4 regions of the Klebsiella sp. RIT-PI-d genome follow, and region 2 is predicted to be linked to each of the others. Evidence: predicted binding sites of a transcription regulator. Region 2 holds the regulator's gene; each other region holds the start of a gene.
The links. The regulator PhoB, encoded in region 2, activates phosphate uptake and scavenging genes when phosphate is short. The targets are predictions, from matches to a motif close to CTGTCATAAAACTGNCNNAT.

Region 1 (7,617 bases), 410 kb from region 2:
CTATGGTAAATCTCAGGTTAACGACATTCCTGACAACCACAGCTCCAGCGACTACGGCGTAGCTTACGGCGCAGGCGTGCAGTTCAACCCGATGGAAAACGTTGCTCTGGACTTCTCCTATGAGCAGAGCCGTATCCGTAGCGTTGACGTTGGCACCTGGATCGCGGGCGTCGGCTACCGTTTCTAATGGTGGCATGATTTGCTGCGATAAAAAATCCGCCTTCGGGCGGATTTTTTTATGCGTCAACGGCGTTGGGTGGTGAAAATATCGCTGCCAAGATGGTTATAGTCCACCTTTTTAAGCTGGAAGTTAGTGACCCACACCGGCGCGGCTTTTTGTGACGAGACAAAAGTGTAGTGCTTTTTAATTTCCTGAGCGGTAATGCCAGTCCACTGCGAGAAAAAAGCCAGGAAATCATTGGCTGAACGGCGAGCGTTAATGATGCGATGGGCTTTATCATCACTCGATAGCACCATAAACGGCACCTGAAAATTTTGCTGATACCGATCGTCGTGAGCAAGATACTGGACTTTTTTGCCGCGCTCTTTAAAGGCCAGACCATGATCGGAGAAATAGACCAGCGAGAAACTTTCGCCTGTATTACGCAACTGCGCGTACAGCTGGCCAAGCAGATCGTCGGTTTGCGTCATGGTATAGAGGTAGCATGACGTCTCTTTTGACTGCACAAAGACAGTGTACTTTCCTTTGGTACGATCGCACGCCTGCGGATGAGACCCCATCAGATGCAGAACAATCAGCTGCGGCTGGCTGCGCGGAGTGGCAAATACCTGTGACGTCATTTTTAGCAGTTCAGTATCCTGGGTGTTTTTATCGGCTTCAAAATCACCGTTTTTGAGAAACTGCGCTTCGTCAGCGCGTCTGGCAATACTGGCGATGGCAGAATCGTATTCACCGATTTGCCCCTGATTGGAAAACCACCACGTCTGAAAACCTGCCCGGTTAGCCAGGGTGACAATATTATCCTGATACTGCGGTTTGTTATCTACCACCCGGTTCAGCGTGAGGCCGAGTGATTTCTGCGTCGAGCCGCTGGCGGCAACATAGTCAGTGAAGAATGTACCGTTAACGGCGCTGGCAAACGGCGTATTATCCCAGTGGCCGCCGAATGCACCCAGCGCATCGCGTCGCGCACTTTCACCGATAACGACGATGTAATAATGGTATTTGGGTTTAGCGGTGATAACGTGCCAGGTATCTTTCATACTGGCCAGCTGCGCCATTCGCGCCTGCTCATCAAGCACTTCCTGATTATTCATTACCACATCTTTAACAAAGCGTACGGCGGGATAACCCGTATCTTTAAGTTTAAATACGCTACCTGCCGCCAGGTTTTGCGCGGGCTGTACAAAAAAGGCACCGACGCTTAATAACAGGCACACACTTTCTATTTTTCCCCATGACGGCTTATTAAGCACTTTACGCCGCACGGCAATAACCCCCAGCGCAAAAATAAAGACGCCAATAACGTAACTGTACCAGGGAAAAATGGTCAGGATTTCACTGGACTCTTCCATATTGGTCGAGTGCATAGCCAGTAGCGTATTAAAGTTGGGCGACCCGTAGGCCTGACCAAACGGGTAATAGCTGGCTGCCAGCAGCGAATAGATACCGACAATAACCTTTTGCACTGTAGGCGCAATGCGCCACAGCAGATGAAGCACACAGGTAAAGGCGATAGCGTAAAGCAGGCTAAAGGGATAGCCGAGCGCCAGGTTAATCAGTAACGATTGCAGGAAGTAGAAACCGATCCACGGGCTAAACGCCTGGCGTTGTGAGGCAAGCGATTCTTTCAGGGTGTAATTCATATACCACAGTCATAAAAACGCCATGTGCTCACCCTGGCGCCAAGGGTCAAAACCTGCGGAGTTGTGCGCAAAGAGGGACGGATGTCCGCATCTGCAAGCGGCATGTAGGCAGGGCTGCAAGAAGATAAAGCGCCGTGAATATAAGGTCAACTAGCCATAAAGAATTGTTTTGCGAAGCGGATTGCAAATCCGGAAAAAAACGGGGGAGTAATAACAAAACGGTCAGCGTAGCGCTGAAAAATGACAGGAAAATAATGCGGCGTACCGCGACGCCGCACTAGTGGGAAGGTTTGTCATCCGGCCTGGGTTTACCATTGATCATCTCGCAAAGCATGTTCAACAGCATTAAGCGGACCTGAAAGGGAGAGTGACTAAACACGCGTATACACCTCTTAAATTGATTCATATGACCTCCTGACGTTGAGCCCTTCATTCCGTGAAGAGTGACTGCATTACATACAGATATAGCACAGGCTATATTTTATAGCTATGGCTTAAACGTTAAATTTTTGTACTCCCATCACAATCCTATACAATGAGCATTCTTGACTTGATGCCTCCGGGGTATCGCACATACGAGGAAGCACAATGGGCCGTCGCACGGAAAAACCAATAACAAAAAAAGTGACGCAATTAGTGAATGTTGAGGAGCACGTCGAGGGCTTTCGCCAGGTGCGAGAAGCCCATCGCCGTGAGTTGATTGATGACTATGTGGAATTAATTTCCGACCTTATTCGTGAAGTCGGTGAAGCGCGTCAGGTTGATATGGCCGCTCGCCTTGGCGTCTCACAGCCCACGGTCGCCAAAATGCTTAAGCGTCTGGCCAGCGTCGGTCTTATCGAACAAATTCCGTGGCGGGGCGTTTTTCTGACCCCTGAAGGTGAAAAACTGGCCGAAGAGAGCCGTCAGCGTCATCATATCGTGGAAAATTTCCTGCTGGTGCTCGGGGTGAGTGCTGATACCGCCCGGCGCGATGCCGAAGGCATTGAACATCACGTCAGTGAGGAAACGCTGGAAATGTTCCGCCAGTTTAGTCAAAAACATGGAACATCTGCCGAATGAACCTGCCATTGGTTGATGCCCTGGCGCGCGATCGCTTTCTTCATCTGCTAATTATTATTGCTGTTATCCTCAGCCTGTTCGTTCCCTTTGCACCAGAGCACTGGCCTGCTGCCATCGACTGGCACACTATTATTACGCTCAGTGGATTGATGCTTCTCACCAAAGGCGTCGAGCAGAGCGGCTGTTTTGATGTGCTGGGGCGTAAAATGGCGCGCCGCTTTGTGACGGTAAAGCAACTGGCACTGTTTATGGTGCTGGCTGCCGCCTTACTGTCGACCTTTTTGACCAATGATGTGGCGCTGTTTATTGTCGTGCCGCTGACGTTAACGTTGAAGAAATGGTGTGAGATCCCGGTTAACCGACTGATCATCTTCGAAGCGCTGGCCGTTAATGCCGGTTCGCTACTGACCCCGATTGGCAATCCGCAAAATATTCTGCTGTGGGGCCGTTCCGGTTTGTCATTTCCGGCGTTTATCGGACAGATGCTGCCGCTGGCACTCAGTATGATGGTAACGTTGCTGGTATTGTGCTGGATCTGCTTTCCTTCTCAGCTCCTGCAATTTCGCAGCGGCGACAAATCTCCGCAGTGGCAGCGGCGTCTGCTATGGAGTTGTCTGTTCTTTTATCTGGTGTTTCTTATCGCCCTGGAGACGAAGCAGGAATTATGGGGGCTGGGCATCCTGCTGGCAGGCTTTCTGATCGTCGCCAGAGGCGTGATACTGAAAGTGGACTGGTCGCTGCTGCTGGTATTTATCGTAATGTTTATCGATGTGCATTTATTGACGCAGCTACCCGTCTTACAGAGCGCGCTCGACCGGGTAGGGGGACTTTCGTCGTTCCAGCTGTGGCTGACGGCGATTAGTCTGTCGCAGGCGATCAGCAATGTTCCTTCAACCATTCTGCTGCTGAATTATGTTCCGCCATCCACATTACTGGCATGGGCAGTTAATGTCGGCGGGTTTGGACTGTTGCCTGGCTCTCTGGCGAACCTCATTGCGCTGCGCATGGCGGGAAATCGTCGCATCTGGTGGCGCTTTCATGTTTATTCTCTGCCCCTGTTAGTCTGGGCTGCGCTGGTGGGTTACGGATTACTCATTATCAGTTAGTGCTGATTTGTCAGTTTTTCCTGGAAAATGTATAGCAACCTCCTAACTTTAGTTATCAGGCACCCTTACGCCGTTAACTGACAGGACCGTTGCACAATTATGGCAGAGAAAGACGAACAACCTGAAAATCCGCAGGAACCTCAAAAAGCGGAACACCAGGAAGACAACAATAAGAAGAGCGAGCGCAAACGTCCGGGTAAAAAACCCCTTATTATTCTGGGCATTGTGGTGATCGTAATGATTATCGTGGCGCTGGTGTGGTGGCTGATGACCCGCAATCAGGAAACCACCGATGATGCCTTTACCGATGGTGACGCGGTTACCATCGCGCCAAAGGTCGCCGGCTACGTTACTGAATTACGGGTAAAAGATAACCAGCGGGTGAAGAAAGGCGATTTGCTGGTGGTCATCGATCCGCGTGATGCGACCGCGCAGCGCGATCAGGCCAAAGCACAACTGGGTCTGGCGCAAGCACAACTGCATCAGGCACAGGCGCAGCTGGCGTTATCGAAAGTGCAATATCCCGCCCAGCGCGATGAAGCGCGTGCTCAGGTATTGAAAGCGCAGGCCGATCAGGCTAATGCTGAGGCGGCTTATCGTCGCCAGCGCAGTGTCGATCCGCGGGCAACTACCCAGCAGAATATTGATTCGGCCAATGCACAATTACGCAGCGCACAGGCGCAGATGGCCAGCGCCAAAGCACAGCTTGAAGTTGCCGACCAGGTCGAACTGCAAATCCGGCAGCAGGAAACCAATGTTGAAGCCCGCGAACGTCAGGTCGATCAGGCTCGTGCCCAGCTTGAAACAGCAGAGCTAAATCTGTCATGGACCGAGGTTCGTGCGCCGTTCGACGGCTTTGTCACCAAACGTAATGTGCAGAACGGTACCCTGGTACAGGCCGGGACCGCGCTGTTCTCGCTGGTCTCACCTGATATCTGGATCGTCGCTAACTTTAAAGAGTCGCAGCTGGAACGACTGCGTCCCGGTAATAAAGTAAGTATTAAGGTCGATGCGTTTGGCGATATGGAGCTGGAAGGGCATGTGGACAGCATCCAGCAGGGGAGCGGCTCGAAGTTCGCCGCCTTCCCGTCGGAAAATGCCACCGGCAACTTCGTGAAAATTGTTCAGCGCGTGCCGGTTAAAATCGTGATTGATAAAGGACTGGATGAAAATCATCCGCTGCCGCTGGGCCTTTCTGTCGAACCTAAGGTAACGCTTGAATGACCGACCAGAGCCATGAAAACTGGCGGCCTGCCGGCAATCCATGGGCGGTGGCGATGGTGGTTACCCTCGCGGTATTTATGGAAATCCTCGATACCACCATCGTTAACGTGGCGTTGCCTCATGTCGCCGGATCGCTGTCGGCAAGCTACGACGAATCGACCTGGGTGCTGACCAGTTATCTGGTGGCCAACGGGATCGTTTTGCCTATTTCCGCCTTCCTGAGTCGGGTGTTTGGCCGTAAGCAGTTTTTCCTGATTTGCATTGTAATGTTCACCGTCTGCTCCTTTTTATGCGGAATTGCGACTGAACTGTGGCAAATCATTCTGTTCCGCATTATGCAGGGATTCTTCGGCGGCGGGCTTCAGCCAACGCAGCAATCAGTGCTGCTGGATTATTTTAAGCCGGAAGATCGCGGCAAAGCGTTTGGCCTGTCGTCGATTGCGATTATTGTTGCACCGGTACTTGGGCCAACGCTCGGCGGCTGGATCACTGATAACTACTCCTGGCGCTGGGTCTTCTTTATTAATATTCCGGTCGGCATTGTGACCGTTCTGGCAATTTATCATCTGCTGGAAGACCCGCCGTGGGAGCGGAAATCGGAAGAGAAACTGAGTATCGACTGGACCGGCATCGGGCTTATCGCACTGGGGCTTGGCTGTTTACAGGTGATGCTCGATCGCGGTGAAGATGAAGACTGGTTCTATTCGAATTTCATCTGTACCTTCGCGGTATTAACGCTTATCGGCATTATTGGTGCAATATTCTGGCTGATTTATGCGCGTAAGCCGGTGGTGGATTTACGCTGTATGGCGGATAAAAACTTTGCCGTCTCCAGCCTGCTGATGGCCGGAATGGCGATGATCCTGTACGGCAGTTCAGTGGTGATCCCCCAGCTGGCGCAGCAGGATTTAGGCTATACGGCCACCTGGTCCGGGCTGGTGCTCTCTCCGGGGGCGGTGCTTATCGTACTGACCATTCCGCTGGTGCTTAAACTGATGCCGATAGTGCAAACCCGAATAATCATCGCTTTCGGCTTTTTGCTGCTCGGTGCCGCGTTCTTTTGGTCGCGAACGTTAACACCTGATGTGGACTTCGAGACCCTGGTAATGTTTCGCAGCGCGCAGTCGCTGGGCCTCGGCTTTCTGTTCGTGCCGCTCACCACCATTGCCTTTATCACCATCCCTCGTCAACTTAATGCCGATGCCTCAGCGATGTTTACCATGTTCCGCAACGTCGCCGGATCGATCGGCATCTCGCTGTCAACGGCGGCGATCACCGAGCGGGCGCAGGCGCACAGCGCCCATCTGTCCTATCACACCAGCCCGTTTAATGAGCCGTTCCAGCAGGCCATTCGCCAGTCGGCCCAGGCAATACGTGATTTTACCGGGCTGGTGGGCGATCCGCTGAGCATTGCTACCGGTCAGATGTATCAGACGATGATTGAACAGTCGCGGATTTTGGCCTACATCGATGTCTTTACGATGCTTAGCGTGGTTGCGCTACTGCTGATCCCTTTTTGTCTACTGCTGTCACCGGTGAAAAGTGAAGGCAGCGCAGGAGCACATTAATATGCAAAGATGCACTATTTTTCCGCTGACCTTTCTGGCGCTGATAGTGGCCGGATGCAGCGTTGGCCCGGATTATCAAACCGCAGTGCCGCAAACGCCGGCGCGCTGGAATGATCCTGGCAACCGCGACGTTCCGTCGCAAACCCGTCCTGAAGCGGTCGATCCGCGCTGGTGGACGACCTTTAACTCGCCGCAGTTAAATAGCCTGATTGAACGGGCCATCGCCGGTAACCTGTCATTGCAGCAATCAGTACTGCGCATTGCGGGCGCACGTGAGCAATTGAATCAGGCCGGTGGCGCATTTATGCCGGCGGTGAACGGCAATGTGCAGGCAACCCGCCAGCAGTTAGGGCTGAAGGGCGAGCTGGAATCTCACGACGTTTATAGCCAACTGGATAATGTTGACCCGGATCTGCGCGGTGCTTTGGGGCCGCTCACCCAGCCGATTAATCTTTACCAGGGCAGTTTTGACGCGCAGTGGGAGCTGGATTTATGGGGCAAAGTCCGCCGTCAGGTGGAAGCGGCCGATGCCCAACAGCAAGCCGCCATCGAACAGCGTAATGACGCACTGGTTTCGCTGGAAGCGGAAGTGGCTCGCGCCTGGCTCCAGCTCCGCGGGGCGCAAAGTATTATCCATACTATGAATACGCAGATCGCCAGTGCGCAGCAGACGCTGGCGCTGACGGAGAACCGCCAGCGCGGCGGACTGTCACCGCAGCTGGATGTGGAAAATGCCCGCGCTCAGTTAGGCAATCTTGAAGCGCAACTGCCGCAGTATCAGGCGCAGCAGCGTCAGGCAATGAATGCGCTGGCCGTACTGCTGGGTAAAG
Region 2 (7,617 bases):
GATCGTTGCCGCCGTCAAGACCAATCTCATCACCATAGTAAATACACGGCACGCCGGGCCAGGTAAATAACCAGACAACCGCCAGCGGGAGACGCGCAACATCGTTACCCAGCAGCGTTTTAAAACGGGAGGTATCATGGCTGTCGAGCTGGTTAAACATACGCAGTTGCTGCTGATGGGACAGCGACGCGCGGTAATTGTCCATCCATGCCATGCAGGTGTGAGCATCAATATCCTGCGGATCGTATGAGAGATCGGTATTCGCCAGAAATGCCCACAGCGGTTTGGTAAAGCCCATATAATTCATCGACGCATCTTCGGCATCCATTTGCAGCCACTGGCGGGCATCAGCAAAGTGCTCGCCAAAAACAAACGCGTCCGGGCGTGTTTCTTTCGCCGCCCGCGTGATGCCGGAGACATGTTGCAGATTATTGTACGCGCCGCCGTTCTCACCGAGCATATGCACGACATCAAGCCGCCAGCCGTCCATATTCCACGGCGCTTTCAGCCAGTGACGCACAATGCTGTCGTCGCCACGATAAATCTCATCGACCAGCGTTTGCGACTGAAAATCGAGCTTCGGCAGGCTGGAATACCCCAGCCAGTCCAGCGCCCGCCCCTCCTGCGAAAAACTGTACCATTCGCGCCAGGGAGAATCGGGATTATGACAGGCACCGCCGGTGCCGCGATTATGCCGATCAAACCAGGCGTGTGAATCGCCACTGTGATTAAACACCCCATCAAGAATCAGCCGCATTCCCAGCGCCAGCGTCTTCTGCCGCAGACGCAGTAGCGCCACGTTACCGCCGAACTGCGGGTCCACCTGGCGATAATCTTCGGTATCATACTTATGCACGCTGGGCGCTGAAAAAATCGGGTTTAAATAGAGCGCCGTTACGCCCAGCTTTTTTAACCACGGCAGCTTTTCACTGATACCGTCGAGATCGCCGCCGTAGAACGTAGAGCCGCCCGCGTCGGCGGTGACCGGTTCGTCCCATTCGCGCAGGATAATGTCCTGTTGTGCCGCGTGATGATAATAAACATTGTCCTGATGAACAGGCTGACGTTTACCGCGGGCAAAACGGTCGGGAAATATCTGGTAAAAGACCTGATCGGCAACCCAGTCGGGGCCATTGTCCGGCAGATCCAGCGCGAAACGCTCAAGTTTGGCCGGTGGAAAACGGCTAAAGCCCTGCGGCGTGAACCACAGCTGCCGATCCGCCCACAGTAATTTGAAGCTATAGCGGCGGCGAGGTTGTCCTTCGCCCAAATTGATGTCTACTCGCCACGCTACTATCTCCGGCTGGGGTGCGCGACCTGAGCGGCGCATGGGCAGGGAAATTTCTTCGTTATCCCGTTCGCAACGCAGCACTACGCGGGTCGGTAAGTCATCGCCGCGCAGCCACAGCGTAATGATAAGTCGCTCTTGTCGCCGCGCGATAAAGGGCGCAACGGGAAGATGCCAGGCAGTTAACATCATCAGTCCTCTTCGCAATACATCACGTCACCATGACACAGGCGGCAAAGGTCCTGCTCATCTTTTCTCTTTTTTTCGGGGGAGGACGACAGGGGCGCAGAATTTCACCCGCTATCACGAGGTATATAAGCACAGAGGCGAGGGATAATTAGCCTGCGCAGAAGGCGAAGGTGGTATGAGGAGGCGACGCAGTAGCGGACAGGTAAAGCGCCGTTCGGCGCTTTACCTCGTATTATCAGGCTTTGGCGCGGCGTTTAAACATCCAGCCAATCAGCAGCAGAATAATCCAGCCGAAACCAACGTATAGCGAAATACGCGTATCCGGATGATAGCCAATAAGCGCGATGATAAAGACCAGAAAAACCAGCCCGATGATAGTCGTGGTGACGCCGCCGGGCACTTTAAACTTCAGCGCCCGCGTCTCTTCCGGTGACAGACGGCGTCGGAAGGCGATTTGCGACAGCAGGATCATAATCCATACCCATACCGTGGCAAAGGTCGCCAGGGAGGCAATCACCAGGAAGACGTTTTCCGGAATGATATAGTTCAGATAAACCGCCAGCAGCAGCGCCACCGTCATCACCATAACCGTCACCCATGGAATACCGCGACGCGTGGTTTTGGCGAAAAATTTCGGTGCGCTTCCCTGCTCTGCCATACCGTGAAGCATGCGTCCCACACCGAAGACATCGCTGTTAATGGCGGAGAGTGAGGCGGTAAGCACGACAAAGTTCAGGATGCTGGCCGCAAACGTAATGCCGAGATGCTGGAAAGTGAGAACAAACGGACTACCGTCGGTGCCAACCTGATTCCACGGATAGATAGACATAATAACGAACAGCGTACCGACGTAGAACACCAGAATACGCATTGGCACGGAGTTGATGGCCCGCGGAATCGAGGTCTGCGGATCTTTCGCTTCTCCGGCAGTAATACCGATAATTTCGATACCGCCGTAGGCAAACATCACCATCTGCAGCGACATGACCGTGCCCAGCCAGCCATTACTGAAGAACCCACCGTTACTCCACAAATTGTGGATCCCGGTCGGCTGTCCGCCGTTGCCAATTCCCCAGACAATAATGCCAACGCCCGCCAGGATCATGATGATAATGGTGGCAACTTTAAAGAAAGAGAACCAGAACTCCAGTTCACCGAACACCTTCACGCTCATCAGGTTGACCGCGCAGATGATCATCACCACGCTCAGCACCCAGATCCAGTGCGGAACGTGCGGGAACCAGACGCCCATATAGATGCCGAATGCCGTGACGTCCGCAATCGCGACGATCAGGATTTCGAAGCAGTACGTCCAGCCGGTAATATAGCCGGCAAGCGGGCCAAGATTATCCTGCGCATAACGCGAAAAAGAGCTGGCGGACGGATTATGAACCGACATCTCTCCTAATGCACGCATGATAATATACGCCGCGACGCCGCCAATGATATAGGCCAGCAGGACGCTGGGACCTGCCATTTTTATAGCATCTGCGGAGCCATAAAAAAGGCCGGTGCCAATTGCCGACCCGAGTGCCATAAAGCGGATGTGACGGGTGCTCAGTCCCCGCTTCAGCTTGTTAGTACTTTCCATCGTTTCAAATGCCATTCAACACAAAAAATAAAAAACCACGGAATGCTAAATTCCGTGGTTAAACGAACCGCCGTGCAATGATTAATGTGCGTTTGACGTTACCTGACGTCCTGCAATACGGTCGTAGATAACGGCTAGTACAATCATTACCACCGTTGGCATCAGCCAGGCCAGCCCCTGCTCAGACAGCGGTAAACGCTCGGTCCACGCAGGCAGAACATCCTTCAATGCCGAGGCTTTAATACCGTCAAGGATACCAAAAATCAGGCTGATAAACATGGCGGGCGCAATCACGCGCGATGAATTATGCCACCATGAGCGCGTAAAGCTTAACACAACGAGTGCGATACACGGCGGATAGATAGCGGTTAACACCGGAACCGAGATTTGAATCAGGTGGCTCAGCCCCAGATTCGACACCGCCATTGAGAATCCGCCGAGGATAAAGACCAGCGTACGATAAGAGAGCGGCAGATACTGGGCAAAGAACTCGGCGCACGCGCAGGTCAGGCCTACCGCCGTCACCAGACAGGCGAGGAAAATCAGCGCCGCCAGCATCAAGCTGCCTGCACCGCCAAAGGTATGCTGTACATAAGCGTGCAGAATAGCCGCCCCGTTTGCAGACTGGTCGACCAGCGTCGCGCTGTCAGAACCCAGACGGAACAGCGCGAGATACAGCAGCGTCAGGCCGATACCGGCCATTAAACCCGCCCAGACGGTATAGCGGGTCAGCAGGCGCGCCTCGGTGACACCGCGTGAACGTGCAGCATTCACGATGACGATGCCAAAGACCATGGCGCCCAGGGTATCCATTGTCAGATAGCCATTCACGAAGCCATTAGAGAACGGGGCAGTTTGGTAGGCGTCAATCGCGTGACTGATTGGCCCGGCCGGCCACACCAGCGCCGCCACGGAAAGCACCGTCAACGCAACAATTTTCATCGGTGCCAGGAAATTGCCCACCGTATCAAGCAACTTACCCGGATAAAGAGACACGACGATCACGATGGCAAAATACACGATGCTGTAGATGAACAGCGGCATCGCGCCGTCACCTGCCAGCGGTGCAATGCCGACTTCAAAAGAGACGGTTGCAGTACGCGGCGTCGCAAACAGCGGCCCGACAGCCAGATAACAAATCGTTGCCAGCAAAACGCCCGCCACTTTGCCAATCGGCGTGCTAAGGCTGTCAATCCCGCCGCCCACTTTCGCCAGGGCAACCACGGTAAGGACCGGCAGGCCAACCGCGGTAATCAGAAAGCCAAGTGCTGCCGTCCAGACGTGCTCACCGGCCTGTACGCCAACCATCGGCGGGAAAATGATATTGCCTGCGCCGACAAACAGCGCAAAGGTCATAAAACCCAGGGCCATGATGTCGCGAGATTTTAACTGATGGGTCATAAATATTTACTGCCTGTGGATGTGGTGTTGTAAATGAATTGTTGCTTTCCATACGGGACGATAACGCAGCAATTACAGATATTTCCAGCGGGATATGCTCCCTGACTGACGTGACGAAGTATAGTTTTTCGATTTATCACGCTAAGGCAGTGAGTATGACAGCCTCTGGGGCGCAATTTAAACGCTTATAACGTTTTAAAGCAAGGTGGGATCGTAAAACCAGATGATTATGCTAATTCAAAAATTAGAGTCAGCATAATGAACCAGATATCAGAAAAACTGATGGCTGATCATTCGAACAAAAAAGCAGCAGACATCAGGATATGGTGTCCGCTTCGCTAACCTGCAAAGTAAGCAAACCAGCGAAGGCGGATCTGCGGAAAGATTTTCTTACGTACGTCCCCGATATGCTAATTTTTGGCAATGAAACGTTGCGGTAGTAAGAAACTAAAACGCGTTCCCTCGCCCGGCTGACTCTCAATTTTTAGCTGACTATCATGATGATTCAACGCATGCTTTACAATCGCCAGACCTAAACCACTGCCGCCAGTTTGCCGGGATCGCGCTTTATCCACCCGGTAAAAACGCTCTGTCAAACGCGGGATATGCTCTGGCGCAATGCCCGGTCCGTTATCTTCAAGGGTGAATAGTGCCCCGCTCTCGGTCCGCTGCCACTGTAGAGTTATTGTCGTACCAGCAGGCGTATGATTAACGGCGTTGTAGACCAGATTAGAGATCGCGCTACGTAGCTGTTCCTCATTACCCAACACGCTGAGTGTGTTATCCACGGTAAAATGCAGCGTATGCTGGTCATGACTCAGGGTCTGTGCTTCCCGCTCGATAACGCGCAGCATCATCGGAACATCAATTTTTTCATTCAGCACCAGCGCAGGCGCAGCTTCAATTTTAGACAGGGTCAACAACTGCTTCACCAGTGACTCCATACGCTGCGTCTGCTCACGCATGGTATGCAGCGCTTTCTCTCTTGGCGCGCCTTCCAGCGTTTGCTCCTGCATCATTTCCAGATAGCCCTGTAACACGGTCAGCGGTGTACGCAATTCATGACTGACGTTGGCAAAAAAGTTGCGTCTTGCCCCTTCAAGCTGGTGCATTTGAGTGGTATCTCGCGCCACCATCAGACGTTGATTTTCACTGTAAGGCATCACGCGAAATTCAAGATGACGGCCATTACTCAGGATCAAATTGAGCGGCTTGCTGAAATCACGTTGCTTAAGATAAAGCGTAAATTCGGGGTAACGCAGCAGGTTGAGAATATTTTGCCCATTATCGTCCGGCCAGCGCAGCCCGAGAACCTGCTGTGCAAGGCCGTTACACCAGAAGATAGTGCCCTCTTCGGTGGTCAGAACCACGGCGTCCGGCAGCGATTCGGCTCCGCTGCGAAAGCGTTTAATCAGATTACCCAACTCGCGGCGGCGCTTTTTATTACGCATCTGCATTAGATGCAGCCCGTAAAGCAGCGGCTCCCAGCTTCCGCGCCCCGGCGGCGGCGTCATACTGCGATCAACCCATAGCCACCACGACAGTCGCAGTAAATTGAGAAAGTGCCACACCAGCAGCCCCGTGACGGATGCCAGCAAAAACCACGGCAGATAGCCAAAAAAGGCGCCGAGCACCAGCGCGGGCAGGCAGCAGACGATGAGTTCAAAAACCAGCCTTTTCCATGACAGACGTTCCAGCACGCGTCACACTCCTGTCAGGTATCAAAAACGGGTGGAAAAACGATAACCCGTGCCGCGAACGGTTTGAACCATGCGATCGTGTCCGCCCTGCTCCAGCGCTTTACGCAGGCGGCGAATATGCACATCTACCGTGCGATCTTCGACGTAGACGTTGGTTCCCCAGACGTGGTTCAGCAACTGCTCGCGGCTGTAAACGCGCTCAGGATGGGTCATGAAAAAGTGCAGGAGTTTAAATTCAGTCGGCCCCATATCAAGCGGGCTTTCACCAGCCATTACCCGGTGCGAGGAGGGATCGAGACTTAATCCCTGCATCTCAATCACTTCATCAACCGCCATCGGGGAGATGCGGCGCATAACCGCCTTGATCCGCGCCACTAACTCTTTAGGTGAAAACGGTTTGGTGACGTAGTCATCAGCGCCGGTTTCCAGTCCGCGGACGCGATCTTCTTCTTCACCGCGTGCCGTCAGCATCACAACCGGGATTTCACGCGTGAGCGCTTCACGCTTGATATGTTTAATAAACTGGATGCCGGAACCGCCGGGGAGCATCCAGTCCAGCAGGATCAAATCGGGCCAGGGTTCATTGAGCTGGTTCACCGCACTGTCATAATCTTCTGCTTCGACGGGCTGAAAACCATTTTGCTCGAGGACAAAGCAAACCATTTCACGAATTGGAGCTTCATCTTCTACGACCAGAATACGTCTCGCCATTTTTTACCCTGTTTATCATTATGGATAGCGATATCATTATGCGTCAGATTTGTGACAGATTTATGAAAAAGATCCCCTGATGACGTTAGCATAACGGAGATATGACAGAGCGGCTTCGCCCTGCCCGCATGAAACGTTATAATCGGCGCTACGCTTTTTTGCCACGGAATCGACATGCGCATCATTCATACTTCAGACTGGCATCTCGGCCAGAATTTCTACAGTAAAAGCCGTGCCGCCGAGCATAAAGCTTTTCTTAGCTGGCTGCTGGATACAGCACAAACGCATCTGGTCGATACGATTATTGTGGCCGGCGATATTTTTGATACTGGCTCGCCGCCGAGCTACGCCCGCGAAATGTATTATCAGTTTGTGGTCGACTTGCAAAAAACTGGTTGCCATCTTGTGGTGCTGGCGGGAAACCATGATTCTGTCGCCACCCTGAATGAGTCACGCGATATTCTGGCGTTTCTTAATACCACGGTAATTGCCAGCGCAGGCCATGAACCGCAAATGCTTTTGCAGCGTGACGGCACGCCCGGCGCGGTATTCTGCCCGGTGCCCTTTTTACGTCCGCGCGATATGGTCATCAGCCAGGCGGGGCAGTCTGGTAGCCAGAAACAGCAGCGTTTACTCACGGCTATTACTGACTATTATCAGCAGCAGTATCAAAATGCCTGCGCGCTGCGAGGCGACCTGCGCCTTCCGATTATTGCCAGCGGTCACCTGACCACGGT
Region 3 (7,617 bases), on a different contig from region 2:
GATTTAATCATATTAAGCCGCTACGTTATCCCCGCTGGTTGCTGGTCATCATGGTCGGCCTCTCCTGCGGCTGTTTTTGTAAACTGAATGATGGCGGCTGGGATGGCGCATTTATTACCTTTAGTGCAAGCGCAGTGGCGATGTACGTGCGTCAAGTATTAACTCACCGTTCACTGCATCCGCAAATTAATTTCTGCCTGACCGCTTTTGTCGCCACGACAATTTCGGGTCTGCTGTTAAGACTTCCTTTATTTAGCGAAACGTCAAATGTCGCTATGGCTGCCAGCGTCCTGCTGCTGGTTCCGGGTTTTCCATTAATTAACGCGGTAGCCGATATGTTTAAAGGACATATAAACACCGGGCTAGCCCGCTGGGCAATCGCCAGTCTTCTGACGCTGGCAACCTGTATTGGTGTGGTGATGGCGCTTACTTTATGGGGACTACGCGGATGGGCATAATTGATTTTCTGCTGGCGCTGATACAGGACATGATCCTCTCGGCCATCCCTGCGGTCGGATTTGCGATGGTATTTAACGTTCCTCATCGCGCATTGCCGTGGTGCGCGCTACTGGGGGCCATCGGGCACGGCTCCCGAATGGCTATGTTTACCGCGGGATTCAATATCGAATGGTCCACGTTTATGGCATCCATACTGGTGGGCACTATCGGTATTTATTGGTCGCGCTGGTATCTGGCCCATCCTAAAATCTTTACCGTCGCAGCGGTAATTCCGATGTTCCCCGGTATTGCGGCCTATACTGCGATGGTTTCTGCCGTCAAAATTAGCCATTTTGGCTACTCAGAAACGTTGATGATCATGCTGCTGACGCATTTTCTGAAAGCATCCTCTATTGTCGGCGCACTTTCCATTGGGTTGTCACTCCCCGGTCTGTGGCTCTATCGAAAACGTCCTCGCGTGTAATGGCGGCCCACAGGCATTTATAATCGCTTGCAATTAAATTGTGTGCTATCTATATTGAGCATATGAAAAAACAGTTAGCTTCGCCTTTGGACGCGCCACTGCATCTGGATAACCAGCTTTGCTTCGCGCTTTACTCTACTAATCTGGCGCTGCATAAGCTCTATCGACAGTTGCTGGCACCGCTTAATCTGACCTATCCACAATATCTGGTCATGCTGGTACTATGGGAAAGAGATGACGTCAGCGTATCGGAGATTGGTGAAAAGCTATTCCTGGATTCCGCCACGCTCACGCCGCTGCTGAAGCGACTGGAGGCCGCAGGTCTGCTGCTACGCCAGCGTTCCCATCAGGATGAGCGTCAGGTACGGGTGACGTTAAGTGAGAGCGGACAGGCCCTGCAGCAGCAGGCACTGACCATTCCGGATTCAGTGGGCTGCGCGCTGGCCTGCGAGGCTGATTCGCTGGCAACCCTTAAGCAGCAGCTTGACGATCTTCGTAAACAATTACAGCGCCTCTGATTTCTGTTATTAGCCTAATCATGGGCTATTTAAATCGCACGCTATTTTATAGTAAACAATATAAGGAACCTGCTATGTCTTTAGAAAAAGTCGTTTATACCGCCAAAGCCAAAGCCACCGGGGGTCGTGATGGCCGTGCCACCTCATCCGACGGTTTTCTGGACGTTAAGCTGGGCGTTCCCAAAGAGATGGGTGGTGCAGGTGCTGAAGCGACCAACCCTGAGCAGCTGTTTGCCGCAGGCTATTCCGCCTGTTTCCTCGGTGCCATGAAGTTTGTGGCGGGTCGCGATAAAATCGCCATGCCTAAAGATGCTTTCGTTGAAGGTGAAGTGGGAATTGGTCCGCTACCAACCGGTTTTGGGATTGAAGCCACACTGACTATCCACCTGCCAGGTATGGATCAGGCCGAAGCGAAAAAGCTGGTTGATGCCGCGCATATCGTCTGCCCTTACTCTAATGCAACTCGTGGTAACATTGACGTGACGCTGAATATCGTCGCCTGAGGCCGTTATCTCATCGCCAACATAAGCGTACTTCGGTACGCTTTTTTTATCCTTTTCCCGCCTGCCAGCCATTCCATGCACTGTGTTACTATGTGTCATTATTACCCTCATCGCCCTTTTTTAGTATTGAGATAGCGTATGTCTTCCAGAATCTTGACGCCTGATGTCATCGGTATCGATGCCTTTTTGCAGAATTACGCCAGCGTTCTGGCCCAGTCAGAAGGCCAGGCCGTCGCGGTATTTGCTAACAATGCACCGGCATTTTATGCGCTCTCCCCTGCTCGTCTGGCGCAGTTACTGGCGCTGGAAGCGAAGCTGGCTCGTCCCGGCAGTGATGTCACCCTTGATGAACGCTTCTACGAGGAGCCACCTGCCGCCCCCATCGCCGTGCCGATGGGTAAATTTGCCATGTATCCCGGCTGGCAGCCGGACGGCGATTTTCAACGTCTGGCCGCATTGTGGGGTATTGCCCTGTCGCAGCCGGTCACGGCAGAAGAGTTGGCCTCATTTACCGCCTACTGGCAGGCCGAAGGCAAAGTTTTTCATCACGTCCAGTGGCAGCAAAAACTGGCGCGCAGCGTGCAAATAAGCCGGGCCAGTAGTGGTGGAACAGTAAAACGTGATATCAATAGCCTGAGTGAACCAGACGATCATATCCCCCCCGGTTTCAGAGGTTGAACATGAAAAACGTCGGCGAATTACTGAAGCGTTTACAGAAAGTGATGCCCACACACGTGAAACCCGCTTTTAAAACGGGTGAAGAACTGCTGGCATGGCAAAAAGAGCAGGGCGACATTCGCTCTGCCGCTATTGAACGTGAAAATCGGGCGATGAAGATGCAACGCACTTTTAATCGCTCCGGCATTCGGCCGCTGCACCAAAACTGCTCATTTGAAAACTATCGTGTAGAGAGCGAAGGACAAATGAATGCGTTATCGAAAGCGCGGCAATATGTCGAAGAATTTGATGGCAACATCGCCAGTTTTATTTTTTCTGGCAAGCCTGGTACCGGCAAAAATCACCTGGCGGCGGCGATTTGTAATGAACTGCTGCTGCGTGGCAAATCAGTACTGATCATTACAGTGGCTGATATTATGTCGGCGATGAAAGATTCGTTTGGCAACCGCGAAACCAGTGAAGAACAGTTACTTAACGATCTCAGTCGCGTTGATCTGCTGGTTATTGATGAGATTGGTATGCAGAACGAATCCCGCTATGAAAAAGTGATCATTAATCAGATTGTCGATCGTCGTTCTTCCTCTAAACGACCCACCGGAATGCTGACCAATAGCAATATGGATGAAATGAATAAACTGCTCGGTGAGCGGGTCATGGACCGTATGCGGCTGGGCAATAGCCTGTGGGTCATTTTCAACTGGGAAAGCTACCGCAGTCGTATTACCGGCAAAGAGTATTAAGATAATTCTTCCCCACAGGCGAGATATACTCAGAGAAATACAGTCTTGTTCAACGTGAGTATGACGATGAAAATGGTAAAAATCTTGCTTAGCGGCGTACTTCTGAATGCCGCCCTCCTCTCTTCCGGCACGTACGCCGCCAGCTGGCAGGACTCACTTTCCAGCGCGGCCAGCCAGTTAGGCAGCCAGGACGGGAGCCAACTTTCAGCACTCGGCGGCTTACTTAACGGCGGCACGCAGGCATTAAGTGCCGACACCATGAATAATGCGGCAGGTATCCTGCAATACTGTGCTAAACAGAAACTGGCGTCGGTGACCAGCACCGAAAATATTAAGAATCAGGTTCTGGACAAGCTGGGCCTGAGCCAACAAGAGCAAAAAGAAGATACCAATTACCTGGAAGGAATTCAGGGGCTGCTCAACACCAAAAACGGTGAGCAGCTTAACCTGAGCAATCTTGGCGAAACGCCGCTGGCACAGAAAGTAAAAACCAAAGCCTGCGATCTGGTCTTAAAGCAGGGCGTGAACTTCCTCTCCTGATCTCCCACTCACGACCGCGCCATTGCGCCGCGGTCGCCTCTGTAACTTCATAATGCGATAGCGATCGTAAAACAGCGCTTTCAGGTGAATTCCGAACCACAACACATTTTTATGACGCCATAATTGCAGCAATGCGGCAACACCATTACATTGTAAGCGCTAAAAAACGATGCTCAGCCAGCAGAGCCTGGCGCTGTCGAGGATATCTCGTTGTCAGAACTCATCTCTCTTGCCCTTTTTCTGGCCTCCGTGGTGATTTATGCCTGGAAAGCAGGCCGTAATATCTGGTGGTTTGCCGTCACGCTGGCCGTACTGGGCATATTTGTCGTACTTAATATTACGCTTTACGCCAGCGACTATTTTACCGGTGACGGTATTAATGATGCCGTACTTTATACCCTGACCAACAGCCTCACCGGTGCGGGTGTCAGCAAATATATCTTACCCGGCGCGGGCCTCATTCTGGCGCTGGTCGGCGTATTTTTGGCCCTCGGCTGGGTGCTACGCCGCCGTCGTCATCACCCTCATCATATGGGTTACAGCCTGCTTGCGCTGGTACTGGCGCTGGCCTCTGTTGATGCCAGTCCGGCATTTCATCAGATTACTGAGCTGGTGAAATCGCAGTCTCGCGATGGCGATCCTGATTTTGCCGACTGGTATAAAGAACCGTCGAAAACGATCGCACATCCGAAACTTAATCTGGTCTATATCTACGGTGAAAGTCTGGAACGCACGTATTTCGACGAAAACGCTTTTCCGGATCTGGCGCCGGAACTGGGGGCGCTAAAAAAAGAAAGTATTGATTTTAGCCATACAGCGCAGCTGCCCGGTACTGATTATACCATTGCCGGAATGGTCGCATCGCAATGCGGCATTCCCCTGTTTGCCCCGTTTGAAGGTAATGCATCGGCTTCGGTTTCCAGTTTCTTTCCGCAGAATATCTGCTTGGGCGATATTCTGAAAAATTCCGGTTATGAGAACTATTTCGTGCAGGGTGCAAACCTGCGCTTTGCCGGCAAAGATGTTTTTCTGAAATCCCACGGTTTCGATCATCTGTATGGGACGGAAGAGCTGAAAAGTACCGTCGCCGATCCGGGCTATCGTAACGACTGGGGTTTTTACGACGATACCGTGCTGGACGAAACCTGGAAAAAATTCGAGGCGCTTTCCCGCAGCGGCAAACGCTTTTCGTTGTTTGCTCTGACGGTCGATACGCATCATCCTGACGGCTTTATTTCGCGCACCTGTCAGCGTAAAAGCTACAGCTATGAGGGCAAACCTAACCAGTCATTTAGCGCCGTAAGCTGTAGTCAGGAGCACATCGCTGCGTTTATCGACAAAATAAAAGCATCGCCGTGGTTTAAAGATACGGTCATTGTGGTGTCGTCAGATCATCTGGCAATGAATAATACTGCCTGGAAATACCTGAATAAGCAGGACCGAAATAATCTGTTTTTTATTCTGCGCGGCGATAAACCACAGCAGGATCTTTCCGGTGTAAAGCGTAATACCATGGATAACGGCGCCACGGTGCTGGATATCATGGGTGGCGATAATTTCATTGGTCTCGGACGCAGTAGTGTTTCCGGGCAATCGCTTTCAGAAGTTTTTCTGAATATGAAAGAGAAAATCACCGGCTGGAAACCGGATATTGTGCGGCTGTGGAAATTTCCAAAAGAGATAAACGAGTTCACCGTCGATAGCCAGAAAAATACCCTTGCTTTCTCCGGGACACATTTCCGCCTGCCGCTGCTGCTGCGTGTTTCTGATAAGCGCGTGGAGCCGCTGCCAGAAAGCGAATACTCGGCGCCCCTGCGCTTTCAATTGGCCGATTTTGCCCCGCGCGATAACTTCGTCTGGGTCGACCACTGCTATAAAATGGCGCAGCTATGGTCACCACAGTATGCGCTCTCTACTGACTGGTGCGTTTCTCAGGGACAGTTAGGCGGCGAGCAATCCGTGCAGCACGTTGATAAAGCGTTATGGCAAGGCAAGACCGCGTTTAAAAATACGGTAATTGATACGGATCGCTACACGCGTAATGTCGACCTGCTTAAAATTGTGGATAACGACATCCGCTATAAAGCCGACAGTTTTATTTTTAACGTTGCGGGCGCACCGGAAGAAGTGCAGCAGTTTAGCGGTATTTCACGCCCTGAATCCTGGGGGCGCTGGTCCAATGCCCAACTGGGCAAAGAGATAAAGATTGAGTACAAACAGCCGCTGCCGGAGACGTTCGATCTTATCATCACTGCTAAAGCCTGGGGACCCAATGCCGATCGCCCAATTCCGGTTCGGGTAGGCAATAAAGAGCAGACGTTGACCTTAAGTCACGAGGTTTCCACCACAACGCTGCATTTCGATAATCCGACTGGCAGTAACACGCTGATGATTGTTCCGCCTGAGCCACAGTCGACTAACGAAGGCAATATTCTCGGCCATGCACCGCGTCAGTTGGGTATTGGGATGATAGAGATTAAAGTGGTCAAATCGGAAGGATAATCTTTTTTGCTGCCCGGCTGGATCGCCCAGCCGGGCAGCAAGGTTTATCAGTAATGCCGTACGCTATCTATCAAAAGGTTTCCCAGTTTTCGCCGCTGTCGGTCGCCACAGCTTTACGCGTGGTCACTGGCGCGGGGGCGATAGCCACTTTGGTGACGCTGACATCTCGCTGCTGCGCCTGCAAAATACGGAACACGGCAACGGCCTGCGTCAGACGGCTTGCCTGTTCTTCCAGCGCGGCTGCCGCGGCGGCAGATTCCTCCACCAGCGAGGCGTTCTGCTGCGTTACGCGGTCCATTTCGGCAACCGCCAGGCCTACCTGATCAATACCGCGGCTCTGCTCGTCAGAGGCCGAGGCAATTTCACCCATGATATCCGTTACGCGGGTAACAGCATTGACGATCTCATCCATCGTTTCGCCCGCGCTTTCAACCAGCGTTGACCCGAGATCCACCCGGTTTACCGAGTCTTCAATCAGGCTTTTGATTTCACGCGCGGCCTGGGCACTGCGCTGCGCCAGGTTACGGACTTCACCGGCCACGACCGCAAACCCACGTCCCTGCTCGCCTGCACGTGCCGCTTCAACCGCGGCGTTCAGGGCGAGAATGTTGGTCTGGAAAGCAATACCATCAATGACGCTGATAATATCGGCAATTTTCTGCGAACTGCCTGCGATATCGCGCATTGTCTGGACAACGTTATCCACCACTTTACCGCCTTTCTGCGCGGTTTCTGACGCGCTCAGTGCCAGCTGGCTGGCCTGACGAGCGTTCTCAGCATTCTGCTTCACGGTAGCGGTCAGTTCTTCCATGCTGGCCGCCGTCTCTTCCAGAGAGGCCGCCTGCTGCTCGGTACGGGAAGAGAGATCGTTATTACCCATCGCAATTTCACTGGCACCGCTGTAAATTGCATCTGCGCCATCGCGTACGTCACCTACGGTACGTACCAGCTCTCCCTGCATATGACGCAGACTGTTAGCCAGCTGCCCCATTTCGTTAGAGCCTTCAACATCAATAGGCTTGACCAGATCGCCGCTGGCAATATGGCGAATGCTTTCGATAATCCGATGCAGCGGCGTCAACAGCGCACGCGTAATGCCCATCCAGACCACCATAATCACCAGCAGTACCACCAGCAGCGTGCCGCCCAGTACCCACAGGGTTTGATTATAAGAAACGTGGTTTTCTTCTACGGCCTGCTTGTAGAGCGCATCG
Region 4 (7,617 bases), 1.9 Mb from region 2:
CTTATTGGGCAGCACGTACTGCATAAAGATTTGCTTCGCCGTAAGCTCCTCTTCTGCCTGCTCGTTATAGTCGTCCGGGTAGTCGTTCTTATACTCTTCGATGGGCGGCAGACCGCAAGACTGCGGCGTATCGCGCATTAGCGCAAACGCAATTAGCGCTACCACAATGGCGGCAAACGCAGGCATATACAGCGCCGCTTTCCAGTCGTTAAACCACGCCATTCCCAGTAAAAATAGCAGCGGGGGAATACCGCCGCCAACGTTATGCGCGCAGTTCCAGACGGAGACAATTCCGCCGCGCTCTTTTTGTGACCACCAGTGAACCATGGTGCGTCCACAGGGCGGCCAGCCCATGCCCTGAAACCAGCCGCACAGGAACAGCAGCACGAACATGATGGCGATGCTGGAAGTGGCCCATGGTACAAATCCCATAAACAGCATGACAGCCGCAGCCAGAATCAATCCTGCAGGGAGGAACACGCGGGGATTTGAGCGATCGGATATCGACCCCATGATGAATTTGGAAAAACCGTAAGCAATGGAAATCCCCGACAGCGCGAAGCCCAGATCGCCACGGGTAAATCCTTGCTCAATAAGATATGGCATTGCCAGGGCAAAGTTCTTACGCACCAGATAGTAGGCCGCGTAACCAAAGAAGATGCCCATGAAAATTTGCCAGCGGAGTCGGCGATAAACCGGATCGATTTCCGCCGCAGGCAGGCGGGACCTGTGAGGTGAGGGTTTAAAAATACTTAACATAATAGCCTCCGAGGCCATTTCATATTCAGAGGTAAAAGGCAGGTCGTTTTACTGTCGCGCCTGCTGTATGTGTTCATAACGTTAAAGGACGGCTGACCACAGGTGCATTAAAGCATAGTTTGTTACATTTTTATGACAAATGTTCAGAAAGGCGCATTAGGTCACATTTAATCTTCGAAAAAGGCGCGAACATGCTCGAAATCAAACATTCATCCCTGTTTATATGCCTAAATGTTAAGAAACGAACATGAGGAAACAGCGATGAGCGCAGAGCTGGAAAGTGATGTGATTGTGATTGGTGGCGGCGCGACCGGTGCCGGGATCGCCCGCGATTGCGCCCTGCGCGGACTGCGGGTCACGCTGGTGGAACGTCACGATATTGCGACTGGCGCGACCGGACGCAATCATGGATTGTTGCACAGCGGCGCGCGTTATGCGGTAACCGATGGTGAATCCGCCCGCGAGTGTATTAGCGAAAACCAAATTCTTAAACGTATTGCCCGCCATTGTATTGAACCGACCGACGGCCTATTTATTACGCTACCGGAAGATGAATTGTCTTTTCAGGCGACTTTTGTGAAGGCCTGCCATGACGCGGGTATTGCTGCCGACATCATCGATCCCTCACTGGCTCGTCGCATAGAGCCTGCGGTTAATCCGCAGCTTACCGGTGCTGTCAGAGTGCCGGATGGTACGGTTGATCCCTTCCGATTGACCGCTGCTAATATGCTGGATGCCCGCGAGCACGGTGCCACCATTCTTACCGCACATGCTGTCACCGGGCTTATCCGCAACGGCGCGACCGTTTGTGGCGTGCATGTCCTGAATACTCTGACTGGTGAAACCCGGCAGCTTTACGCTTCCGTGGTGGTTAACGCGGCGGGAATTTGGGGTCAGCGCATTGCAGAATATGCTGACCTGAGCATTCGAATGTTTCCTGCTAAAGGGTCCTTGCTGATCCTCGATCACCGTATTAATCAGCATGTTATTAACCGCTGCCGTAAACCTTCTGATGCCGATATTCTGGTGCCGGGAGATACCATTTCGCTAATTGGCACCACATCGCTGCACATTAATTATGATGAGATAGACCAGAATCGGGTAACGTCCGACGAGGTCGATATTTTGCTGCGCGAGGGTGAAAAACTCGCGCCGATCATGGCGACCACACGGATTTTACGCGCCTACGCTGGCGTACGTCCGCTGGTCGCCAGCGATAACGATCCTGCCGGACGCAACGTCAGCCGGGGGATTGTGCTGCTCGATCACGCCAGTCGTGATGGCATGGAAGGATTTATCACCATCACCGGCGGCAAATTAATGACCTATCGCCTGATGGCGGAGTGGGCAACTGATGCGGTGTGTCGCAAACTGGGCAATACGCAACCCTGCTCCACCGCCAGTACGCCACTTCCAGGCTCGCAGGATACGGTGGAGAAAACGCTCCAGCGTATGATTTCGCTGCCTGCGCCACTTCGCGGCTCAGCGGTATATCGTCACGGTGACCGCACGCCCTCCTGGCTCGGTGAAGGACGCCTGAACCGCAGCGTGGTGTGTGAGTGCGAAGCCGTCACCGCCGGGGAAGTTCAGTATGCGGTACAAAATCTGGCGGTAAAAAGCCTTCTCGATCTTCGTCGTCGAACCCGTGTCGGGATGGGAACCTGTCAGGGTGAGCTGTGCGCGTGCCGTGCCGCCGGGCTGCTACAGCGTTTTAACGTAACCACAGCGACACAGTCCCTCAGCCAACTCTCAGATTTTCTTAATGAACGCTGGAAAGGCGTGCAGCCTGTCGCGTGGGGTGATGCCCTGCGCGAAAGTGAATTTACCCGCTGGGTATATCAGGGCTTGTGCGGACTCGAAAAGGAGCAAAAGCATGAGATTTGATACGGTGATTATCGGCGGTGGCCTGACCGGGCTACTTTGTGGGCTGCAATTACAGAACAACGGATTGCGCTGCGCCATCGTCAGCCGGGGACAAAGCGCCCTCGCCTTTTCATCGGCATCGCTCGATCTGCTGAGCGTGCTGCCGGATGGTACACCCGTCACCGATATTCGCGCCGGGCTGGAAAAACTTAGCGCCCTCGCGCCAGAACATCCCTATGCACTGCTGGGCGCACAAACCGTGCTGGCCCTGGCGCAACAAACGGAGCAACTGCTTGCGCAGTGCGGCGCCGTGATGCAGGGAAATTGCCGGTCTAATCACGCACGCGTGACGCCTCTCGGTACGCTGCGTACGGCCTGGCTGACGCCGCAGGAAGTTCCCGTCGCACCGTTACGCGCCCGACGGATCTGCGTGGCAGGGATCAGCGGAATGCTCGATTTCCAGCCTCATCTGGTCGCCGCGTCGCTGCGTCAGCACGTTGCAGATGTTGAAACAGGTGAGATAGATCTGCCTGAGCTGGATGTTCTGCGGGAAAATCCCACCGAGTTTCGCGCCGTCACCCTGGCCCGCTTTTTTGATAATGAAGCCCACTGGCCGCTGCTGTATGACGCACTCCTGCCCTTCGCACAACGCTGCGATGCCGTGTTGCTACCTGCCTGTTTCGGTCTTGAGGATGATCGCCTTTATCAGTGGTTAATTGAACGTCTTCCGTGTTCTCTGCATCTGCTTCCAACCTTACCGCCTTCTGTTGCCGGCCTGCGTCTGCATCGTCAGCTACAGCGGCAGTTTGTCAAATCCGGCGGCACCTGGATGCCCGGCGACGAGATTAAATGCGTGACAATACGCGACGGTATGGCAAGTGAAGTCTGGACCCGACATCATGCCGACATTCCGCTGCGCCCGCGTTATGTGGTGCTCGCCAGCGGCAGTTTTTTCAGCAATGGGCTGGTTGCCGGACGTAATGACGTTCACGAACCCATTTTACGGCTGACGGTCCGGCAGACAACCTCCCGCGCCGGGTGGTATGAGGACGACTTTTTTACGCCGCAGCCGTGGCAACAGTTTGGGGTTAGCGTTGATGAATACCTGCGACCAAACGTGAACGGAAAAACCGCTGAAAATCTGTTCGCCGCCGGTGCGGTGCTCGGTGGATTCGATCCGATTGCGCAGGGCTGCGGCGGTGGCGTCTCTGCCGTTACCGCCCTGTTTGCCGCGCAGCACATTACCGCGCTTGCCGGAGGTCAATGATGAGCGACACCCGTTTTGAAAGCTGTATTAAATGTACGGTATGTACTACCGCCTGCCCGGTCAGCCGGGTTAATCCGCGCTATCCCGGTCCGAAACAGGCCGGTCCGGACGGCGAACGACTGCGGCTAAAAGATGGTGCCCTGTACGACGAGGCGCTCAAATACTGTATCAACTGTAAACGCTGCGAAATCGCCTGCCCGTCGGACGTGAAAATCGGGGATATTATTCAGCAGGCCCGCGCCCGCTATGACACCGCGCGTCCTTCGCTGCGTAACGCGATCCTGAGTCATACCGATTTAATGGGCCGCCTGTCAGTGCCGTTTGCACCGATCGTTAATACCGCCACCTCACTCAAACCCGTACGCCAGTTGCTCGATCACGCCTTAAAAATTGATCATCGTCGTACATTGCCGAAATACTCCAGCGGCACGTTCCGCCGCTGGTATCGCAGCGTGGCAACGCAACAGAGGCAATATCGCGAGCAAGTGGCTTTTTTTCACGGCTGTTTCGTGAATTATAATCACCCCCAGTTGGGTAAAGATTTGATCCGCGTTCTCAACGCGTCGGGAACAGGCGTTCAGTTGCTCAGTAAAGAGAAGTGCTGCGGCGTACCATTAATTGCCAACGGGTTTACCCGTAAAGCGCGTAAACAGGCTCTCAGCAACGTTGATTCTCTGAGAGAGACGATTATCGAGAAACGCATCCCGGTGATCGCAACCTCATCAACCTGCACATTTGCGCTGCGCGACGAGTATCCCCAGGTGCTGGATGTGGATAACAGCGGCCTGCGTGAGCATATTGAACTGGCAACCCGCTGGCTGTGGCGCAAACTGGATGCCGGGCAAACGTTGCCGCTAAAATCTCTGCCGTTAAAAGTGGTGTATCACACGCCGTGTCATATGGAGAAAATGGGCTGGACGTTGTATACCCTTGAACTGCTGCGTCTGATCCCGGGGCTGGAATTAACGGTCCTGGAGTCGCAATGCTGCGGTATTGCCGGCACTTATGGCTTTAAGAAAGAGAATTACGCCACATCGCAAGCCATTGGCGCGCCACTCTTTCAACAGATAGACGAAAGCGATGCCGATATCGTGGTCACGGACTGTGAAACCTGCAAATGGCAAATCGAGATGTCCACCCGTAAACGCTGTGAACATCCCATCACTCTACTGGCAAGCGCGCTGGCGTAGCGCTTTCCGGTTATAGCGCCAGCGATTCGACGATGTTGATCCAGCCATGTTCGCTGGCGACCGGTTTGCCACTAAGCCAGCGGCGCAGCATGTTTAATGCCATCATCGCGCAGACCTCCTGACGGACCTGCAGAGAGTGCCGCGTGGCGCTAAATTTCACCCGTAGCGCCCAGGTCCCATCCGGCGTGGAGAGCGCAAAATTAAGATGATCGGCTTCAAGCCCGGTGATCGCCAGCGCCAGCCCGGCAAAGCGGCTGCGGCGGCGTTCTCTTACCCAACGCGCCGTCTGGGCCAGCGACTCTTCCTGCGCAGGGATCACTTCCGACGCTAACAGTGGCGCACCGGCGCGTGAAAGCTGTAGCGCCACCAGCCCGGCGGTAAACTGCTCGCTCAGGGTCAGACTGAGCTGACGATCCTGAAGCTGTCGGGCGATTTCCACGGCCAGACCATCAGTACCTTCAAAAATCAGGCTTTCTCCGGCCACGCGTTTCACCTCGGGCCATAAGGCCTGCATGGCGTCGCGCTGAGAAGCCGGGCCGGTCAGCTTTAATTCAATAATCGGCATTGACGAGCGGTAACCCATGGTCACACCCGGCGGCAAGGTCAGCGCATCGAGACTTTGCGCCAGATCGCTTTCTGAACGACCAAAAGTGGTCAGCCGCAGACACAGCGGCGGCTCGACCTGGCTGTAGCGCTTACGCAGGCGCGGCAGGATCTGCTGTTCGACCATGACCTTAAATTCCGACGGTACGCCGGGAGTAAAGAAAATCAGGCAGCGGTTAAGCTCAAGTGCGAAGCCACAGGCGGTTCCGACCGGGTTGTCAACCAGCTCAGCGCTGGCCGGGATTTCCGCCTGCTTACGGTTGCTGGGCGCCATTACCCGTCCACGCTCGTTAAAAAAGCGCTCCATTTGTGCCAGCCACGCTTCGTGTAATACCAGTGTTTCACCCTTCGCCGTGGCAGCGGCCAGCGCGCTGAGATCGTCACTGGTCGGCCCGAGGCCACCGTTAACAATCAGGATATCGGCCTGCGTGCTGCGCTCGCGCAGAATAGCGATCAGATCCTGTAGATTGTCGCCGACTGTGTTGCGGCGAGAAAGCGGGAATCCCTGCGTAAATAAAAAATCAGCAAGCCAGGCGGCATTGGTGTCGACGATCTGTCCGTGCAGAACTTCGTCACCCGTGGATAGCATCTCCACATTTATCATTATTTTCTCCAGCAAAAGAGGACGATTAACTATAACGCATGGAGAGAGGAAAAAAAGCGGTGCGATGGTTTAGCGCACCGCAGAGGATCAGAAGCTGGCATTCACGCCGATGTAAGGACCGTCAGCCACCGCGCTGTCGCGGTCACCGTCTTTACCTGACAGATTAATATAGCGATAGCCCGCTTCAATGCTTAACGGACGCATAATTGTCAGTCGTGCCCCGGCGTTCGCTTCTTCGTAATCTTTCACGCCGCTTGAGAGCGAATCAGGAGAGTAATAATACTCGCCAAACAGACGGAAGCTATCGCCAATTTGCCACTGCAAACCGCCGCCCACCGCCGCTGCGTAGCCTTCATCGCCGCGCTGAGGATTAAGATAAACCCCTTTGCCGCCAGCGGTCGCAATGAACGGCCCCAGCGGAATATTTAACCCCAGCCCCAGACCGGCGATATCACCATCGTCGTCGTTATGCGCCCAGTTGCCGGACAGCGCCAGCCCGGTAGATTCGGTGCCAAAGCCGACGCCAATATTGGTGTAATCCTTACCTGCCTGGCCGCTGACGCTAAGCGCGTTAGCCGCAGCAGAGACAAAGAGTAATCCACAAACGCCCGTCAGAATTCTTTTTTTCATTTTAATGCTTCCACAAATACCAGGTAAAACGTCCCAAAACCGCAGGATTGTACAATTGAATCCTCCAGAAGCAATGCACTAAGTTCGCTATCGCCGGCATTAAATGTAAGTGCAGATTGCCGCTGCGTTGAGAGGTGAAAGGTATGACTGCAATAGAGAGAGACAAATTGCCCGGGATCAATACATTGCGTACAAATATGCCCTAGATTAATTTGCCAAATCAAACGGAAATTAAACGGAAATTAAACACTTTTTAAACATCTATCAGGAGATAAAGATGAGCAAAAAAGGATTAACCACCTCCGCTGGCGCACCTGTGGCGCACAATAATAACGTTGCTACTGCCGGTCCTCGTGGCCCGATGCTGTTACAGGACGTCTGGTTTCTGGAAAAACTGGCGCATTTTGACCGGGAGGTGATCCCGGAACGCCGTATGCATGCTAAAGGTTCCGGCGCATATGGTACGTTTACAGTGACCCAGGATATTACGGCTTACACCCGCGCTAAGATTTTTTCCGACATCGGTAAAAAAACCGATCTGTTTTTACGTTTCTCGACGGTGGCCGGCGAACGTGGTGCCGCGGATGCCGAGCGCGATATCCGCGGTTTTTCAATCAAATTTTATACCGAAGAAGGTAACTGGGATTTAGTAGGGAATAACACCCCCGTATTCTACCTGCGCGATCCGCTGAAATTCCCGG

Region 1: the regulator PhoB is predicted to act here: its motif matches at 1,834-1,853, upstream of AC791_RS09100 (phosphoethanolamine transferase).
Region 3: the regulator PhoB is predicted to act here: its motif matches at 4,000-4,019, upstream of opgB (phosphatidylglycerol--membrane-oligosaccharide glycerophosphotransferase).
Region 4: the regulator PhoB is predicted to act here: its motif matches at 879-898, upstream of glpT (glycerol-3-phosphate transporter).

What each region holds. Positions count from the first base shown of each region.
Region 1 covers NZ_LGIT01000009.1:524,635-532,251, forward strand. Annotated here, with positions in the region: gene ompX (outer membrane protein OmpX) at 1-187, shown strand, start outside; gene AC791_RS09100 (phosphoethanolamine transferase) at 244-1,827, opposite strand; gene mntS (manganase accumulation protein MntS) at 2,105-2,233, opposite strand; gene mntR (manganese-binding transcriptional regulator MntR) at 2,416-2,889, shown strand; gene AC791_RS09115 (SLC13 family permease) at 2,886-3,995, shown strand; gene AC791_RS09120 (HlyD family secretion protein) at 4,095-5,219, shown strand; gene AC791_RS09125 (DHA2 family efflux MFS transporter permease subunit) at 5,216-6,787, shown strand; gene AC791_RS09130 (efflux transporter outer membrane subunit) at 6,789-7,617, shown strand, end outside.
Region 2 covers NZ_LGIT01000009.1:115,140-122,756, reverse strand. Annotated here, with positions in the region: gene malZ (maltodextrin glucosidase) at 1-1,480, opposite strand, end outside; gene proY (proline-specific permease ProY) at 1,713-3,068, opposite strand; gene brnQ (branched-chain amino acid transporter carrier protein BrnQ) at 3,150-4,469, opposite strand; gene phoR (phosphate regulon sensor histidine kinase PhoR) at 4,880-6,169, opposite strand; gene phoB (phosphate response regulator transcription factor PhoB) at 6,191-6,880, opposite strand; gene sbcD (exonuclease subunit SbcD) at 7,055-7,617, shown strand, end outside.
Region 3 covers NZ_LGIT01000017.1:74,197-81,813, reverse strand. Annotated here, with positions in the region: gene AC791_RS17775 (threonine/serine ThrE exporter family protein) at 1-458, shown strand, start outside; gene AC791_RS17770 (threonine/serine exporter) at 449-922, shown strand; gene AC791_RS17765 (MarR family winged helix-turn-helix transcriptional regulator) at 985-1,440, shown strand; gene AC791_RS17760 (organic hydroperoxide resistance protein) at 1,515-1,943, shown strand; gene dnaT (primosomal protein DnaT) at 2,082-2,621, shown strand; gene dnaC (DNA replication protein DnaC) at 2,624-3,361, shown strand; gene AC791_RS17745 (DUF2501 domain-containing protein) at 3,428-3,901, shown strand; gene opgB (phosphatidylglycerol--membrane-oligosaccharide glycerophosphotransferase) at 4,112-6,403, shown strand; gene tsr (methyl-accepting chemotaxis protein) at 6,474-7,617, opposite strand, start outside.
Region 4 covers NZ_LGIT01000009.1:1,989,147-1,996,763, forward strand. Annotated here, with positions in the region: gene glpT (glycerol-3-phosphate transporter) at 1-759, opposite strand, end outside; gene glpA (anaerobic glycerol-3-phosphate dehydrogenase subunit A) at 1,021-2,643, shown strand; gene glpB (glycerol-3-phosphate dehydrogenase subunit GlpB) at 2,633-3,889, shown strand; gene glpC (anaerobic glycerol-3-phosphate dehydrogenase subunit GlpC) at 3,889-5,079, shown strand; gene AC791_RS15680 (nicotinamide mononucleotide deamidase-related protein YfaY) at 5,090-6,286, opposite strand; gene AC791_RS15685 (YfaZ family outer membrane protein) at 6,374-6,916, opposite strand; gene katA (catalase KatA) at 7,194-7,617, shown strand, end outside.